4 regions of the Lysinibacillus sp. NPDC097279 genome follow, and region 4 is predicted to be linked to each of the others. Evidence: riboswitches for the same ligand, from Rfam matches in the RefSeq annotation. Region 4 holds a riboswitch; each other region holds the start of a gene.
The links. Region 4 has a riboswitch for S-adenosylmethionine ahead of ACIQ1H_RS14445 (O-acetylhomoserine aminocarboxypropyltransferase/cysteine synthase family protein). Riboswitches for the same ligand answer to the same signal wherever they lie in the genome.
Positions count from the first base shown of each region.

Region 1: another riboswitch for S-adenosylmethionine. It lies ahead of ACIQ1H_RS18040 (cyclase family protein); the one in region 4 lies ahead of ACIQ1H_RS14445 (O-acetylhomoserine aminocarboxypropyltransferase/cysteine synthase family protein).
Region 2: another riboswitch for S-adenosylmethionine. It lies ahead of ACIQ1H_RS16370 (methionine ABC transporter ATP-binding protein); the one in region 4 lies ahead of ACIQ1H_RS14445 (O-acetylhomoserine aminocarboxypropyltransferase/cysteine synthase family protein).
Region 3: another riboswitch for S-adenosylmethionine. It lies ahead of ACIQ1H_RS22070 (bifunctional homocysteine S-methyltransferase/methylenetetrahydrofolate reductase); the one in region 4 lies ahead of ACIQ1H_RS14445 (O-acetylhomoserine aminocarboxypropyltransferase/cysteine synthase family protein).

Region 1 is NZ_JBIWDA010000005.1:37,947-42,149, forward strand. Features, by position in the region: gene ACIQ1H_RS18030 (Cof-type HAD-IIB family hydrolase) at 1-670, shown strand, start outside; gene ACIQ1H_RS18035 (DedA family protein) at 1,137-1,733, shown strand; gene ACIQ1H_RS18040 (cyclase family protein) at 1,799-2,536, opposite strand; SAM riboswitch class I at 2,786-2,887, opposite strand; gene ACIQ1H_RS18045 (YuzC family spore coat inner layer protein) at 2,996-3,301, opposite strand; gene ACIQ1H_RS18050 (VOC family protein) at 3,757-4,200, shown strand.
Region 2 is NZ_JBIWDA010000004.1:75,469-79,671, forward strand. Features, by position in the region: gene ACIQ1H_RS16360 (MetQ/NlpA family ABC transporter substrate-binding protein) at 1-538, opposite strand, end outside; gene ACIQ1H_RS16365 (methionine ABC transporter permease) at 601-1,269, opposite strand; gene ACIQ1H_RS16370 (methionine ABC transporter ATP-binding protein) at 1,259-2,287, opposite strand; SAM riboswitch class I at 2,371-2,475, opposite strand; gene ACIQ1H_RS16375 (thioredoxin family protein) at 2,531-2,842, opposite strand; gene ACIQ1H_RS16380 (toprim domain-containing protein) at 2,856-3,197, opposite strand; gene gcvH (glycine cleavage system protein GcvH) at 3,455-3,835, opposite strand; gene ACIQ1H_RS16390 (arsenate reductase family protein) at 3,917-4,203, opposite strand, start outside.
Region 3 is NZ_JBIWDA010000010.1:53,662-57,864, forward strand. Features, by position in the region: gene ACIQ1H_RS22055 (protoglobin domain-containing protein) at 1-143, shown strand, start outside; gene ACIQ1H_RS22060 (hypothetical protein) at 321-584, shown strand; gene ACIQ1H_RS22065 (protoporphyrinogen oxidase) at 652-2,040, shown strand; SAM riboswitch class I at 2,165-2,264, shown strand; gene ACIQ1H_RS22070 (bifunctional homocysteine S-methyltransferase/methylenetetrahydrofolate reductase) at 2,354-4,201, shown strand; gene metH (methionine synthase) at 4,194-4,203, shown strand, end outside.
Region 4 is NZ_JBIWDA010000003.1:133,055-137,257, forward strand. Features, by position in the region: gene scpC (succinyl-CoA:acetate CoA-transferase ScpC) at 1-1,338, shown strand, start outside; gene ACIQ1H_RS14440 (glycerol-3-phosphate acyltransferase) at 1,504-2,145, opposite strand; SAM riboswitch class I at 2,308-2,422, shown strand; gene ACIQ1H_RS14445 (O-acetylhomoserine aminocarboxypropyltransferase/cysteine synthase family protein) at 2,536-3,837, shown strand.

The sequences.
Region 1 (4,203 bases), on a different contig from region 4:
CAAAGGAATTCGATTAGTTGCTGCAACAGGAAGACCACTATCTATGTGCCATCGTTTACTAGAACTAGGTATCGATACGTTTATTACTGCGAATGGGGCTTATACTCGGCATGGTAATCAAATAATCCATAGCATGCCCATCGCACAAGATGTCGTACAAAGTGTAAAAGCGTTTGCTGATAATAATCGGGATAGCCTGACATTTTTTACTGACCACTTATTCATGAATAATGTTCGTCATCAAGCAACATTAAAGGCAATGAAGGAGACATTATCTTTAAATGACTATCCTCCCACGAATCATAATATTTTAAATGAGCAAGTTTACTTAATGTGTTTATATGCCAATGAGCAAGTGGAGAAAAAGTACATAACACAATTTCCAAATTTAAAGTTTGAACGATGGCATCCGACAATTATGAATGTGCTACAAGATGATGTATCAAAATCCATCGCTGTTGACGCGGTGCTAAAATATTTCAACATCCCTCGAGAAGAAGCAATTGCTTTTGGAGATGGAGAGAATGATATTGATATGTTAGAGCAAGTTGGATACGGTATTGCGATGGGAAATGGCAGTGTCGCATTAAAAAATGTTGCTGATTATGTCACGTTAAACTCGGATGAAGGTGGCATTGATTATGCATTGCGTAAGCTCCAACTTATCTAGAGTATTAAATATTATTAGAAATAAAATATTTCTGCTATCGTAATGGCCCCTAAGAGAACCTTTTTAGCTTTTAACATCTACTTCCATAGTATGTGCTCAACGCTACTTATATTTTGGATAGACAGGAATGTTATTAGATTGTATGAATAAATTGGAGTAGATGATCTCGTTACCATTGTCACATGTATTTAGATTTCAGTCAGCATATCCGTCACTGGTGGCAGTAATGAAAATGAAGTGATGTGAAATAGAAATTTAGACTGAAAGAGATAGGAGGATACGGTAAAGAGAGTAATTTTTAAAAACTGAATTTATCGAAAATAAAGTTATGATGATTGTACAATATTAATATACATGTAATAATGATTAAACCTATACAAAAGTAATTGATAGAAAAAATTGACTTTAAGAGGCTTATGGTAAGCTAAGATATTGGGAAAATTAAGGCTTTAGGTGGGGTAAATTTATGGTGCATCACGTGCAATCTCTTATTGAACATTACGGGTATTTCGGAATCATTCTTATACTAGTTGGAGGGATTGTCGGGCTGCCACTTCCTGACGAAATTTTTTTAACCTATGTAGGATATAATGTTTATCGTGAAAATTTAGAACATATTCCTGCATTAATAAGTGCTGCAGTGGGAGCAGCAGGAGGCATCACCCTCAGCTACTTTGTTGGGCGTCGATTTGGGTTACCGCTATTACAAAAATATGGGCCGAAAGTTCATATCACTGCACAAAAAATTGAGTTTACGAAAAAACTGTTTGAAAAGATAGGGCCTGTCCTATTATTAATTGGCTATTTTATACCTGGTGTTCGTCATCTAACAGCATATATTGCAGCTATTAATAATTATCCCTATAAAAAGTTTGCTGTTTATGCATATGCAGGTGCAATAATATGGACTTTCACCTTTATTACTTTAGGGAAAGTACTCGGAAATAAATGGCGTTTTGTTGGAATGTATTTATCTCAATACAGCCTATATGCCATATTGGTGTTTATCGTATTAATGCTGATTGTTTACTATGTATTTAAAAAAAGAAATACTATTAAATAAATAGTAAAAAAAGGTCTGCTTCAAATGTTTATTTGGCATTTGAGGCAGACCATTTTTATTTAAATTTAAGGCAAAATAGCAAATGAACGCACAGGGAATCCAGAAGCTTTTTCAGGCTTTGGCACAATATTGAAAATGACTGCCCCTTTGGCTGGTAGCTTATCTAAATTTGTCATCAGTTCAATTTGATATGTATCCTGATCTAGTACAAAATATTCGCCATCTAACGTACCATTTTTACGGAAATCCGCCGCTGAATCTGTATCGAATGTTTCATGACCGATGGCACTGATTTTCCGTTCTGTAAATAAAAACTGCAACGCTTCTAATCCCCAACCTGGAATATGGTTATGACCGTCTTTATCTTTATTATTGAACAAGTCCTTATCTGGCCAACGTTTACTCCAATCAGTGCGCAGTGCAACAAATGTACCTGCTTCAATTTCTCCATATTGTGCTTCAAAATCTAAAATATCTTGTACGCTTAACGTCAAGTCATTGTTCAATTCTGCTTCCTTGGACTTATCTATAACAATAAGCGGAAGGACAAGTTCTTTTAATTCTAATTCGTCTAAGTAGCGCGTATTTGCAACAAAATGAATAGGTGGATCAATATGCGTTCCATATTGCCCGGGAAACGTAAATTGTTGTGCAAAAAAGCCGTCATTATGGGAAAATAGCGTTTCAAATTTTGCATCTTCAAACATAAAGAAATGAGGAGAGTCTGGCCCGAATGTATGTGTTAAGTCGACCCATTGCTTAGTTTTTAATAGCTGTAATGCTTGTAAAAGTTCATTTGTCATTTTTATTCCCTGCTTTCTTAATTATGAGTGGTGAAACAATTGCGTCATTAAATACGAACATCGAAGTGAAAAAAGAATGATTATTCCCATCATTACGCTTCAGGCGAACCTTTCGCGGACAAGCTCAAGCCTACTACATTCAAAAGTTCATAATTTTTCTTAGAAAAACTAATAGGAAATTACCCATTAATAAAAATAAAAAAAGAGCCCTACTTGTAGAAGAGGACTCTCGTGTAACTGAAGTCAGTCTTCTCATCTTTTGGTGAATTTCACCATTTGGAATTAGCACCATGCCTAAGACTGGTTGCTGAGACTTCATAGGGCCAATCCCTCCATCTCTCTTGATAAGAAAAATATATGAATTTTCAGAAATAGTAATACCAAATACTTTAGCATACTTATAAATAGTTTACAAGTTCTATAGGAGTGCATGGTTATAAAAATAAGATGCCTTCTTTCTTACCAATATAATATGACCGCGATACTACAGCACCCACCTTCTGATAAAACAATTCGAATATTGTCTGGCGTATATTTCGCTTCGAATTTCGCTGTAACACCTGCAGAAGAAATGAGTTTTTGGACTTCATCTTGCTTGGAAAGCTGTGCGGCATTTTTAAGATCATGGGCAAACTGATCGGACCCTTCAATTTTCTCTGTTAATAATTGGGCCTGCTGCATAATCGGCTGAATTTGTTTGGCAGATGTCTTCAACTTCAATGTATTAATAGGCGGGTACTGATTTGGGTTTGGAGATGTGGGCATCGCAAGCTGTCCAGGCAAATGGTGGGGGAAAGGCGAATTAGCAACGCCCCAATTTGGATATTGATGTACATAAACATAATACGGATAAGGATTGTAATACAGCAGAATTCCTCCAATCTATAGCTAATATCTTAGTGTATCTTATGTAGAGGCATTCTATTTTGTGTTGAAGTAGCCCGTTCTTATCGAACAAAGCTTAGCGTAGTCCTCTTTTTATATATGTTGCAATGAATGTAAAAAAAGTCCGGAACGAGGATGATATTATTTTTATCAGAAAAAATGGCAATCGAAATGGCTGAAATAAAGATGTTTGAATCGAGACAATAATGCAATGTGTGCAGCCATGTAGCAATTTGATAATGCGTATACAGTAATGGCAATAGCATAAAGCAAAAAGGATTTGCCACAAGAAAGGGAGAATATGTAATAGATACTGTAGAAAAGGGGAAGATGGGATGAATCGTTTAAATTTAATTACATTAGGTGTGAAAAATATGGTTGAATCGTTGGCATTTTATCGTGATGGGCTTGGGTTCGAAGTAGTTGTCTATGGGGATGAAGCAAATCCAGATGTTATTTTCTTTAATAATGGAGGAACTAAAATATCTCTTTTCCAAATTGATCGCTTAGTAAAGGATATAAATGAAGCGAATCCACCAACTGTAGGTAATGGCTTTAATGGTATTACGCTTGCCTACAATGGAAAGTCTAAAGAGGAAGTCGATGAAGTATTTTTGTTAGCAAAAAAAGCTGGAGCAAACATTGTAAAGGAGCCTGAAACAGTGTTTTGGGGAGGTTATAGTGGCTATTTTCAAGATCCAAACGGCTTTTATTGGGAAGTGGCATACGGTGATATGTGGGAATTTGATGAAAACGATATGTTAATTATTAAACAATAGATT
Region 2 (4,203 bases), on a different contig from region 4:
TAATTTCTGCTGCTGTTTTGTCGATACCATCTTTTAATTTAATTAAGCCTTTTGCTTCTAATAGTGACAACATACGGCCATGGTCTGAAACTGAGTTCGATAATAAAATTGTTGCACCTTTAGGAAGGTCTTCAAGTGATTTATATTTTTTAGAGTAAATACCGATTGGCTCGATATGTACGCCACCTGCATTTACAAAATCATAGCCATTATCTTTAATTTGTAATTCAAGATAAGGGATATGTTGGAAATAGTTTGCATCAATAGTTTTTGACTCTAAATCTTGGTTAGGTAATACATAGTCTTGGTACGTTTCGATTTTTAAATCAATACCTTCTTTTGCTAAAATCGGTTTTGCTTGTTCTAAAATAACTGCGTGAGGTGTGTTAGAAGCACCAATTTTTAATGTTACTTTATCTTCAGTTTTTGCACTGTCATCTCCAGTTGTTGATCCTGCTTCGTCTTTGTTACCAGCACCACATGCTGCTAAAGCCAATACAAGTACTGATAAAAATAATCCTGCTAATAACTTCTTCATTTGTATACACTCCCTTTATTTGTTCAAACAATATGTTAGCGGTAAATACCGGTTTAACCTTTTTAACGTTTGTCTGTTTTCGTTGTAATCATATCGCCAATCCATTGAATGATAAATACGACTACTAAGATCAAAATAGTTGCCATTAATGTCACATCTTGGCGATTACGTTGGAAGCCATCTAAAAAGGCTAAGTTTCCTAGACCGCCAGCACCAATAATACCAGCCATTGCCGTATATCCAACAAGTGCTACAGCCGTTACAGTAATCCCAGAAATAAGTGCTGGTAATGATTCTGGAATTAGAACTTTCCATATAATCGTGGACGTTTTAGCACCCATCGAGCGTGCTGCTTCAACAACACCTTTATCAATTTCACGTAATGCAATTAGTACCATTCGTGCATAGAATGGGGCAGCACCAATAATAAGTGCTGGTAGGGCTGCATTTGCTCCTCGGATTGTCCCAAGTAAAAACTTCGTAAATGGAATGAGTAAAATAATTAACACGATAAATGGTATCGAACGGAATATATTAACGACCGATCCTGTTAAAAAGTTAACAATTTTATTGGCCCATAATTGGTTTGGACTCGTTAAAAAGAGGATTATGCCAATGGCTAAACCAAGTATAAATGTTACGACTGTAGATAAAGTGGTCATATAAAGTGTTTCATATGTGGCTGTCCACATTTTTTCCCAGTCGACATTTGGAAAGAGACTAGTTAGCATTTGCAATCACCTCCGTTTGTACTTCAACTGTATTTAAATAATTTAATGCAGCTGCTACATTTGTCTCTGTGCCATCAATTTGTACAATAAGAGTACCGTATGCACCATTTTTCGTCTGCGAGATATTACCATGGACAATGCTAACTTCTACATCAAACTGTTTTACTAAATGTGATATAACTGGCTGCTCTGTCTTTTCACCAACAAATACAAGCTTAACAAGGTGTCCTGTTGGATAATTCATTCTAAGCTGTGCAACTGTCTCCTGCGTTTCCTTCGTATCGGTAATTTGTGATACGAATTTTTTAGTGATCGCTGCTTGTGGTGCTTGGAACACTTGTAGTACTTCACCACGTTCAACAATTTCTCCAGCTTCCATTACCGCTACACGATGACAGATTTTGCGAATAACATGCATTTCATGAGTAATTAATACGATTGTTAAGCCTAATCGTTCGTTTATATCGACAAGCAAATCGAGGATTGCATCCGTTGTTTCTGGATCCAGTGCTGATGTAGCTTCATCACATAACAGCACTTCAGGATTATTGGCAAGTGCTCGTGCTATGCCAACACGTTGCTTTTGACCACCTGACAGTTGTGATGGATACGATTTGTCACGACCTTCTAAACCAACAAGTGCAATAAGTTCTTTCACACGTGCGTCTCGCTCACTTTTAGCTACACCTGCAATTTCAAGTGGAAATGCAATGTTTTCTGCAACTGTTCTTGACCAAAGTAAGTTAAAATGTTGGAAAATCATACTTACCTTTTGTCTAGCATCACGCAACTTTTGACCCTTAATAGATGAAAATTCTTGGTTATTCACCTTCACCGAACCAGTTGTCGGCTTTTCTAAACCGTTTAATAAACGAATCATCGTACTTTTACCAGCGCCACTATAGCCAATAATGCCAAAAATCTCACCTTTGTTAATTGTAAGATTAACATCTTTAACAGCAGTTAATTCGCCATTTGCGGTTTTGTATTTCTTCGTAATATTTTGAAGCTGTATCATAGCGAAACTCCTTTTCTCATATAGAAAACCCCTTCACTCACAGACAAGTAGAAGGGGTCACGTACTTTATACGCTAAACCGTTCTCTCATCTTTCAAAGAAAAATCTTTGAGTGATTTGGCACCTTTTCACATTTGTGATGGTTGCCGGGCTTCATAGGGCACTTCCCTCCGCCGCTCTTTATAAGAGTTCGATATATTTAATAGTTTTTAATATAGTTGTTACTTTACCATGCTAGCAAAGTTCAGTCAATTGGTTTTTTTAACAATTCGTATAAAAAAGGTACGGATTGAAATGCATAAACCTTTTCTATAACTGATCCACCATCACTAACGAGTAAACACGGGACACTTTCGATTTGAAAATCATAAGCTATTTGCTCTAAAAAATTAATATTTGCCTTACCTAATTTTAACTGTGGCAATAATTGTTCTATAATATCCATCATTTTAGAAGCAACTGCACACGTTCCGCACATCGGTGTATATAAATAAAAGGCAGTTTTTTCACCAGATTTTACTGCTGCTTCCCACTGCTCTTTTGACCATTCTTCCATTTTTTAACCAACCTTACAAAATATATTCATTATGGATGGAAAAATGCGCACGCAATAAAATCATTGCAAGCACTTTCCTCGGTGTAGTTTCTACTTCTTTATAAGTAGGCATCGTTCGCAAATGCTCTGCTTCAGGATAATGTCTGTCCATCAATGCTCGTAATTTATCTCCAGATGCATCTGCATCAAAAAATGTATAGAGCTCATAGCCCTCATATGGGTCGAGTAATTCTTCTAATTGATGCACACCAATTGTACCATTTGTACAAAGTATTGTAACATCTTCACTCAAAATAGGTTCTATTTGAAGCTTATCCGAACGGCCCTCCACAATTAAACATTTCCCTTCGAACATCACGCCACCCCCATTTAGCAGTTATCTACTACAACAATTCATTGCAATTATTGGATTCCACACTATGCATAGATCTACACGTTAACAATATTTTCTATATGTCACTTTGCAATTTGGATAACATTTGATGTGAGTTACTTGGACTTTCATTTACTTGAAGAGTCACGCTTTGTAAAGCTCAAAAAACAATTGCATACCTGTGTTATATAATAAAAAACGCCGGTATGTATTCCGACGTTTTTCTATTATAGGCTTGTTTATTCTGCAATCATTTCTTCGTATTGTTCTGCAGTCATAAGGTTTTCAAGCTCTGAAGCATCAGCAGGCTCTACAACGATCATCCATGCTTTTTCATATGGTGATTCGTTTACGAATTCTGGGCTATCTTCTAGATCTGCATTTACTTCCACTACAGTACCTGAAATCGGTGCGTATAATTCAGAAACAGTTTTTACTGATTCTACGCTGCCAAATGGATCATCAGTTTTAATTTCGTCGCCAACTTGTGGAAGCTCAACGAAAACGATGTCTCCTAATTCAGATTGTGCAAAATGCGAAATACCGATACGTACTTTACCATCTTCTAATTTTACCCATTCGTGTTCTTCAGAGTAACGTAAGTCTTTAGGTGTGCTCATGCCAAAAACCCCTCCATAAATATGTAATATATTCACTTTCAGTGTGCCATACTTCTTTCATAAAAACAAGGATTAAAGCTGTTATTTCCACGCTTGTTCAAAATCTGATTCTTTAAATCCTAACGTTACTTTTTTTCCATCAGTAACGATTGGTCGCTTAATTAACATACCATCAGAAGCAAGTAGTGTGAGCTGTTCATCTTCCGACATTTCCGCCAGTTTATCCTTCAACCCAAGTTCGCGATATTTCATGCCAGATGTGTTGAAAAATTTCTTTAATGGCTGCCCGCTAGCCTGCCAATAACTTTTAATTTGCTCTTTCGTAGGTGCTTGTTCAACAATGTGTACCTCTTCGTATGAAACGCCAT
Region 3 (4,203 bases), on a different contig from region 4:
TGACACAAGCAAAGTGCCAAAATGATCGTATGGAAAAAGAAGTGCAAGCTGTGGCACTGATTCTGAATGAGCTTGGGCTTGCATTTAACGAAGTCACAAATTCTGCAGATAAATTAGCGAGTGTTGCCCAAAACTTAAACTAATTGAAATTATTATTAATGGGAGGACCTTATTAAAATACTTTCAAATAAAATTTAATTTAAATCCGCTTTGCTTTCCGCAGGTAGGATAAGAGCCTTATGATCTTTGGGCTCTTGCTTACTTTTACAGAAAGTGAAGCGGATTTTTTTATTTTGAGGTACCTGTGGAGTTCCATGCCTTTGGGGTGTCAGGCACACAAACAATTCGCCGTATCTGGGGTGTCAGGCACACAAACAATTCGCCGTTCTGGGGTGTCAGGTACACAAACAATTCCCATATCTGGGGTGTCAGGCACACAAACAATTCGCCGTTCTGGGGTGTCAGGCACACAAACAATTCGCCGTTCTGGGGTGTCAGGCACACAAACAATTCGCCGTATCTGGGGTGTCAGGCACGCAAACAATTCACCGTACTTTATTTTTGCTAAATTTGTAATGGGTTGAACGTAAATGTTTGCAAAAAAAGTTTATACTAATAGGAGATAAATAAAGAAATTAGGGGCGATTCTTCATGGAAACAATAGTTGTATTAGGTGGCGGCATTACTGGTTTATGTACGATGCATTATTTACAACGCCAAGTATTGGAGAAAAAAATAGATGTAAAACTAGTGCTAGTTGAAAAAAATGCTTATTTAGGTGGAAAGCTTCACTCTGCGTATGACCAAGGTTTTATAATGGAAACGGGTGCTGATTCAATTGTTGCTCGGCATAAAGGGGTCATGGAGCTAGTGCAGGAGCTTAATTTTGAACAGGAGCTGGTGTACAACGAAACAGGGGTATCTTATATCTATACAAACGACGAATTACATGCAATACCAGCAGATTCAACATTCGGTATCCCTATGAGCTTATCTTCTCTTGAAGCGAGTACACTTGTATCAGACGCTGGTAAACAAATTGCATTACAGGACTTAACGATGCCAAATAAAGGATTTACTAAAGAAAGCTCAATAGGTGAATTTTTAACGTATTACTTAGGAGAAGAGCTTGTACAAAATCAAATAGCACCAGTATTAGCAGGCGTATATTCTGGAGACCTACATCAACTTTCGATTGCATCTACACTGCCGTACTTAATTGATTATAAAAATGATTACGGAAGCATCATTAAGGGGTTTGATGCAAATCGCGAACAATTTATGAAAGCTTCCAATAAAAAATTTATTTCGTTTAAAGAAGGCTTATCATCACTGATTGATCGCCTTGAAGAAACATTAACAGAAGTAGAAATTATTAAAGGTGTAGCAACAACAAGTGTAAAGAAACATGAAGGGCAATATACAATCACTTTAGCTAATAATAGAAAGCTTGAGGCTAATCACGTTGTATTAGCACTACCGAATGATGCGGTGCAAAGCTTATTACAGGACCCATCGTTGGATCGTTACTTTAAAGAATTTACGACAGCTTCTGCCATAACAATTTACTTAGGCTTTGATGTACCAGATGCAGTGTTACCAGCAGATGGAACGGGTTTTATTGTATCGCATAATTCAAATGTGCAATGCAATGCGGCAACGTGGACAAGCCGAAAATGGAAGCATACATCTACTAATAGTAAATTACTTGTACGACTGTTTTATAAGAGCATTAATCCTGCGTACGAAAAATTACGAAAGATGACAGATGAAGAACTAGCAGCTGTCGCATTAGAAGATGTGAAGAAAAGTTTAGGTATTGATGAAAAGCCAACTGTTGTTAATGTTGCAAAGTGGATCGACCAAATGCCGAAATACGATTTAGCACATCATGAAGCATTGAAGGGCTTAACAGCTGAGCTTGCAGAAAAGTATCCCAATTTATCGATAGCAGGTTGCTCTTATTTTGGAGTAGGTATTGGTGCTTGTATTCAAAATGGTAAAAAAATAGGCGAAGAGCTTGCAGAAAAACTAGTATAGCAGTGAAATAAATACGAAAATAGGTATTTTTCTGGGGAAATCTCCTTTGTTAAGTGAAATAGTCTTGACTCTATCGCCTGTAAACGATATGATTCTTTTAATTATTTGAAAAATTCATACTACATTCTTATCGAGAGAAGCCGAGGGACTGGCCCAATGAAGCTTCAGCAACCAACTCATGTCAGGTGCTAAATCCAGAAGACCTTATTGGTCGAAGATGAGAAGGAAAAACAATTACGATTCGTTAAAGCCTTCTTTTTTGTAAAAGAAGGCTTTTTATATTTTGGGAAAAAGGAAAGTGAGGCTTACGTTTATGGGATTGCTAGAAAAGTTAAAAACACATGTGTTAACTGCAGATGGTGCTATTGGTACTGTTTTATATGGCTACGGCTTGGAGTACTGCCATGAAGAAATGAATGTACAGAAACCAGAATTAATTGAAAAAATTCATAGAGAATATATTGCTGCTGGTGCAGATGTAATTCAGACAAATACTTATGGGGCTAATGCTATTAAATTAGCACGCTACGGCTTAGAATCGCGAGTGCAGCAGTTTAATGAAGCGGCGATCACGATTGCTAAACGTGCTGCAGCAGATGGTGGGCAATTTGTGTTAGGCACAATTGGGGGCATCCGCGGTATTCGTAAAAGTGATGCTACGTTAGAGGAAATTTTAACGACAGTTGAAGAGCAAGCTAATGTGTTACTTGCAGGCAATCCAGACGGCCTTTTACTTGAAACGTATTATGATTTCGAAGAGTTAAGCGCAACGTTAAAAATGTTACGTGCCAAAACAAAGCTACCAATTATTGCGCAGGTGTCAATGCATGAACCTGGCGTGTTACAAAATGGAATGGCATTAAATTATGCATTGCACGAGCTTGAGATGCTTGGTGCAGATGTAGTTGGCGTAAATTGCCGTTTAGGTCCGCATCATACCATTCAAGCATTCGAAGGTGTTGAACTTCCTGAAAAAGCATTTATGTCTGCCTATCCAAATGCCTCATTGCTAGATTTAGAGGATGGGCGTGTCGTTTATGAATCAGAAGCAGATTATTTTGGTCGAGCAGCGGTTGCACTAGTTGACCAAGGTGTTCGTTTAATAGGTGGCTGCTGTGGCACAACACCAAAGCACATTGCGGCAGCTAAAAAATATTTAGAAGAGTTAACACCTATTGAAGAAAAGTTAGCTAAGCCTGAAAAAGTAGAGATTGTACGAGAAGCAGAGCCTGCAACATATGAGCCGTTACATGAAAAGGTGAAACGTGAGCGCTCAGTTATCGTGGAGTTGGATACACCGAGGCATTTAGAGATTGATGGCTTTATTCAAGGGGCGAAAAAATTATATGAAGCAGGCGCAGATGTAGTGATGATGGCAGATAACTCACTTGCATCGCCACGCATTAGTAATGTGGCAATGGGTGCGTTATTAAAGGAAACACATGGTGTTCGACCATTAACGCATATAACGTGTCGTGACCGTAATTTAATTGGATTACAGTCGCATTTGATGGGCTTAAATGCACTTGGTATTCATGATATTTTAGCGGTTACTGGAGATCCGACTAAGGTAGGCGACTTCCCTGGTGCAACAAGTGTTTATGATGTATCTTCTATGGAGCTAATCCAACTGATTAAACAGTTGAATGAAGGTATTTCATTTTCTGGAAAGCCACTTCGTAAAAAAGCAAACTTTTCTGTAGCGGCAGCATTTAATCCGAATGTCCGTGTGTTAGATCGAGCAGTAGCCCGTCTAGAGAAAAAAATTGAACATGGCGCCGATTACTTTATTTCTCAGCCTGTTTATACGAAAGAGAAAATTATTGAAATTTATGAGGCAACAAAGCATTTAGATGCACCAATTTATATTGGGATTATGCCAGTAACAAGCTATAAGAGTGCTGAATTTTTACACCATGAAGTACCAGGTATCAAACTATCAGATGATGCACTGTCACGTATGAAGGCATGTGGTGAAGATAAAGAACGTTCAACATTAGAAGGGATTGCAATTGCTAAAGAGTTAGTAGAAGTAGCTGCAGAGTATTTCAATGGTATTTACTTAATTACACCGTTTTTACGCTATGATATGACGCTAGAGTTAATGAAATTTATTGAGCAATTGGATGAACAGAAAAAAGGGGTAAGTATAGATGGCTAAGC
Region 4 (4,203 bases):
AAGGTGGATGTATATACAGGTGCATCACTTGGACCAGAAGTTGACCAATACTTAGCAGAAGCGGGTGTTATTCGCAAGCGTGGACCTTTCCAAGGAGACGCAGGCATTCGAAACATGATTAATAGTGGAGAAGTGACGTATGTTGATGCCCACCTATCACACAATGCTGAATTAGTACGTCAGGGCATCATTGGTCCTATAGACTTTGCTATTATTGAAGCTGCTGCTATTACAGAAGATGGCTTATTAATTCCTACAACTTCAGTTGGTAACTCTCCGATTTTCGTACAAGAAGCAGATCAAATTATCATCGAGCTGAACGTAGCACAGCTGGATGCATTAGAAGGTGTGCATGATATTTTTGTACCTGGACCACAAGGAAAACGTGATCCTATTCCAATGCTAAATGTGTCAGATCGTCTTGGTACAATAGGGATTCCACTAAATTTAGATAAAGTTAAAGGTATTGTTATTTCAGATATTTTAGATGCGCCATCAATGATTGTTCCTGCTGATGAAGAAACCGATATTATGGCAAATCATCTACTGAATTTCTTAAGAGAAGAAATAAAAGTAGGTCGTTTAACAACAAGTTTACGTCCACTACAATCAGGTGTAGGTTCAGTGGCGAATGCTGTTTTATTGGGTTTCAAAGATTCCGAGTTTGAAAATTTAGAAGTTTATTCGGAAGTACTACAGGATGCAGTGTTTGAATTAATGGATGCTGGAAAAGTAAGCTTTGCATCTGCTACTTCTATTACCCTATCTGAGAAAGTAGGAAACCAGGTTTACGGGAATTTTGAAAAATATGCAGATAAATTAGTATTACGACCACAGGAAATTTCTAATCACCCAGAAATTATCCGTCGACTCGGCTTAATATCTGTAAATACAGCGCTTGAATTGGATATTTACGGTAATGTGAATTCGACTCATGTTTCTGGTACAAAGATGATGAATGGTATTGGAGGCTCTGGTGATTTTGCTCGTAATGCACGATTAGGTATTTTCGTAACAAAATCGTATGCAAAAGGCGGGAAAATTTCTAGTATCGTTCCTATGGTTTCACATGTAGATCATACAGAACATGATGTAGATATTATTGTAACAGAGCAAGGTGTTGCAGACTTACGAGGTTTAGCACCTAAAGAGCGTGTTGGCCTAATCATTGAAAACTGTGCGCATCCTGATTATAAAGAGCAATTATGGGCGTACTTTAATGACGCTAATGAAGCAACAGGTGGTCACCATACACCGCATGATTTAGAAAAAGCACTTTCTTGGCATGTGAATTTAGCAAAGAATGGTACAATGCTAGATGCATCATTTGCTAAATAATATATTTTAAAAAAGTGTTAGATTGACTGCCATCAATCTAACACTTTTTTGCTATGCGATTGTTTTCCCTACGATATCATAAGCCGCTACCTCGCTGTTTCACCGCCAGTTACGCCTACGTTTTGTGCTAACGTAGCAGTTATCGCTTAGGCTCAATCACTTGCTTTATGCTGCTTTTTTAAAGGCAGATGTTACTTTCGGTTCCGTTCCGTTGAATAGTCTTTTAATATTTTCGATATGCAAGATGAACGCTATGCATAAAAGGAGAATGGAAATGATCGTTGGGCCGATGCCAGGTATCCATAAATAGGTAGCTGTACAAAATACAATATAAAATTCTAACACACCGACAATTAAATAGTTTGTTGCTAAAGATAAAATCACAAATAAGATAAGTGCACATAATGCAATTTTCCAATCGACGGCAAGTAAAATTCCGATAATGGAGGCAGTTCCTTTGCCACCTTTGAAGCCCATATGGAAAGGGAAGTTATGCCCTAAAATAACACTAGCAGCCATTGTATAGATTAAGAGCCACATTTGTACTTCAGTGAATTGTGATGCATTAGAAGATAAGTAGTAAATAGCACAGAGAATAGCACCAACGCCTTTACCAATATCAATTAGGGCCACTAATATGCCGTATTTCCAGCCAAGAGACAGCGTTGCATTTGAAGCACCTGCATTGCCATGACCAGTCTTTTTTAAATCTACACCTGATAGAAATTGTGCCACTTTAGAGCCGTGAATACAGCCAATGAAATAACCAATTATTATAATAATAAAAAATACCATGGCTTTTTCCATAAAAAATGCTCCTTTCATTTTATATTCTTTATATAGTGTATGTGCTCTTATTACGTAAATTAGCAGACAGAAGTTTCAGAAAAAAATAAATTTTACTGTTGACAGAAAAAAAGTCTATGTTTATACTGTGTAACAACGATGGAAATTGAATCACATACTCTACTCTTATCAAGAGCGGCGGAGGGAATAGGCCCTACGATGCCCGGCAACCAGTGAGTGACGAACTTACTAAGGTGCTAATTCCTACAGATTCTTACTTGGATCTGGCAGATAAGGGGAGGAAAACTTGCAACCGCAACCCTCTTCTTAACTGAAGAGGGTTTTTGTTTTCTACACATAAATCCTCCTCATCTCCGGTACCATCGTAAAACCATTAAGGAGGAAGAAAATATGTCGAATTTCAAACCAGAAACATTACTATTACACGGTGGTCAAGAGCCTGACCCAGTAACAGGCTCCCGAACTGTACCAGTGTATCGTTCAACAGCTTTCGTATTTAAAGACACTGCTCATGCGCAACGTCTTTTTGCATTAGAAGAAGCGGGCAATATTTACACACGTATTACAAACCCAACTGTAGATGTTTTTGAAAAACGCATCGCATTATTGGAAGGCGGGACAGCAGCAGTAGCACTTTCATCAGGTGCAGCAGCTATCGCATTTTCAATTTTAAATCTTGCAGGAGCAGGGGATGAAATTGTAGCAGCAAGCTCTTTATACGGAGGAACATATAACTTATTAGCAAATACACTACCAAACTACGGTATTAAAACAATTTTTGTAGATGAAACAAATCCTGAGAACTTCCGATCTGCGATCAATGAAAACACAAAAGCGGTGTTCGCTGAAATTTACGGCAATCCTAGCTTAAAGGTTTTAGATGTAGAAGCAGTAGCAAATATTGCGCATGAAAATGGTCTGCCTTTAATTATCGATAGCACATTTGCCTCACCATACGGCGCAACGCCAATTGACTTTGGTGCAGATATCGTTGTTCACTCCGCGACAAAATGGATTGGTGGACATGGAACAACTTTAGGTGGCGTAGTTGTAGATGCGGGGAAATTTGATTGGACACAAGGAAGATTCCCTAGATTTACAGAGCCAGACACTTCTTATCATGGATTACGATATGGTATTGATACAGCAGCGGCTGCATTTGCCACAAAACTGCGCGTGCAATTATTACGAGATTTTGGTCCAACATTAAGTGCGGATGCTGCCTTTAACTTACTACAAGGTTTAGAAACGCTTCATTTGCGTATTCCTAAACATAATGAAAATGCATTAGCAGTTGCTGAATATTTACGTAACCACCCATCTGTGGAACATGTGAATTATAATGGATTAGAGGATTTTGCTTCGCATGATTTAGCAAAAAAATACTTGAAAAATGGCTTCGGTTCAGTGCTTACATTTGGCATAAAAGGTGGACGAGAAGCAGGGCGTCAGCTAATAGACAGCGTAAAATTATTCTCACACGTAGCAAATGTTGGAGATGCAAAATCATTAATTATTCACCCAGCATCAACAACACATCAGCAACTATCTGCTGAGGAATTGATCCAAACTGGCGTATCCGAGTCGCTCATTCGCTTATCAATCGGTTTAGAGGCAGTTGAGGATATTATCGCAGACCTAGAGCAAGCAATTGCACAAGTAACAGCAGCTACACAAAAAGTAGAAGCATAACTTAATTTAATAAAACTAGATTCCTGTCGTAGCGTTAACGTATTTTCTCATTCGAAATGCCTCATTTGGTAATGCGTATAACGTTGCTACATCAATCGTTACCTCATTCGGTAAGTTATCTGAAATTTCCTATATTTAATACCTAGTATTTTTATAAGTATTATTGACTTAATTAAAACCATGTTATATACTAGGGATTAAGTTACATGTTCGAATGGCTACCAACCTAGAACAAAAATTAAAAAGTGTCGATGTTACGTAATTCGAAATGCCGTTAATGTTTAGGTGGTAGAACAATCAATTTGTTTTCATAAGTGCTCCCCCACTTTTGAATATATATAAAGAGGGTAGCTACATAGCCAGTAG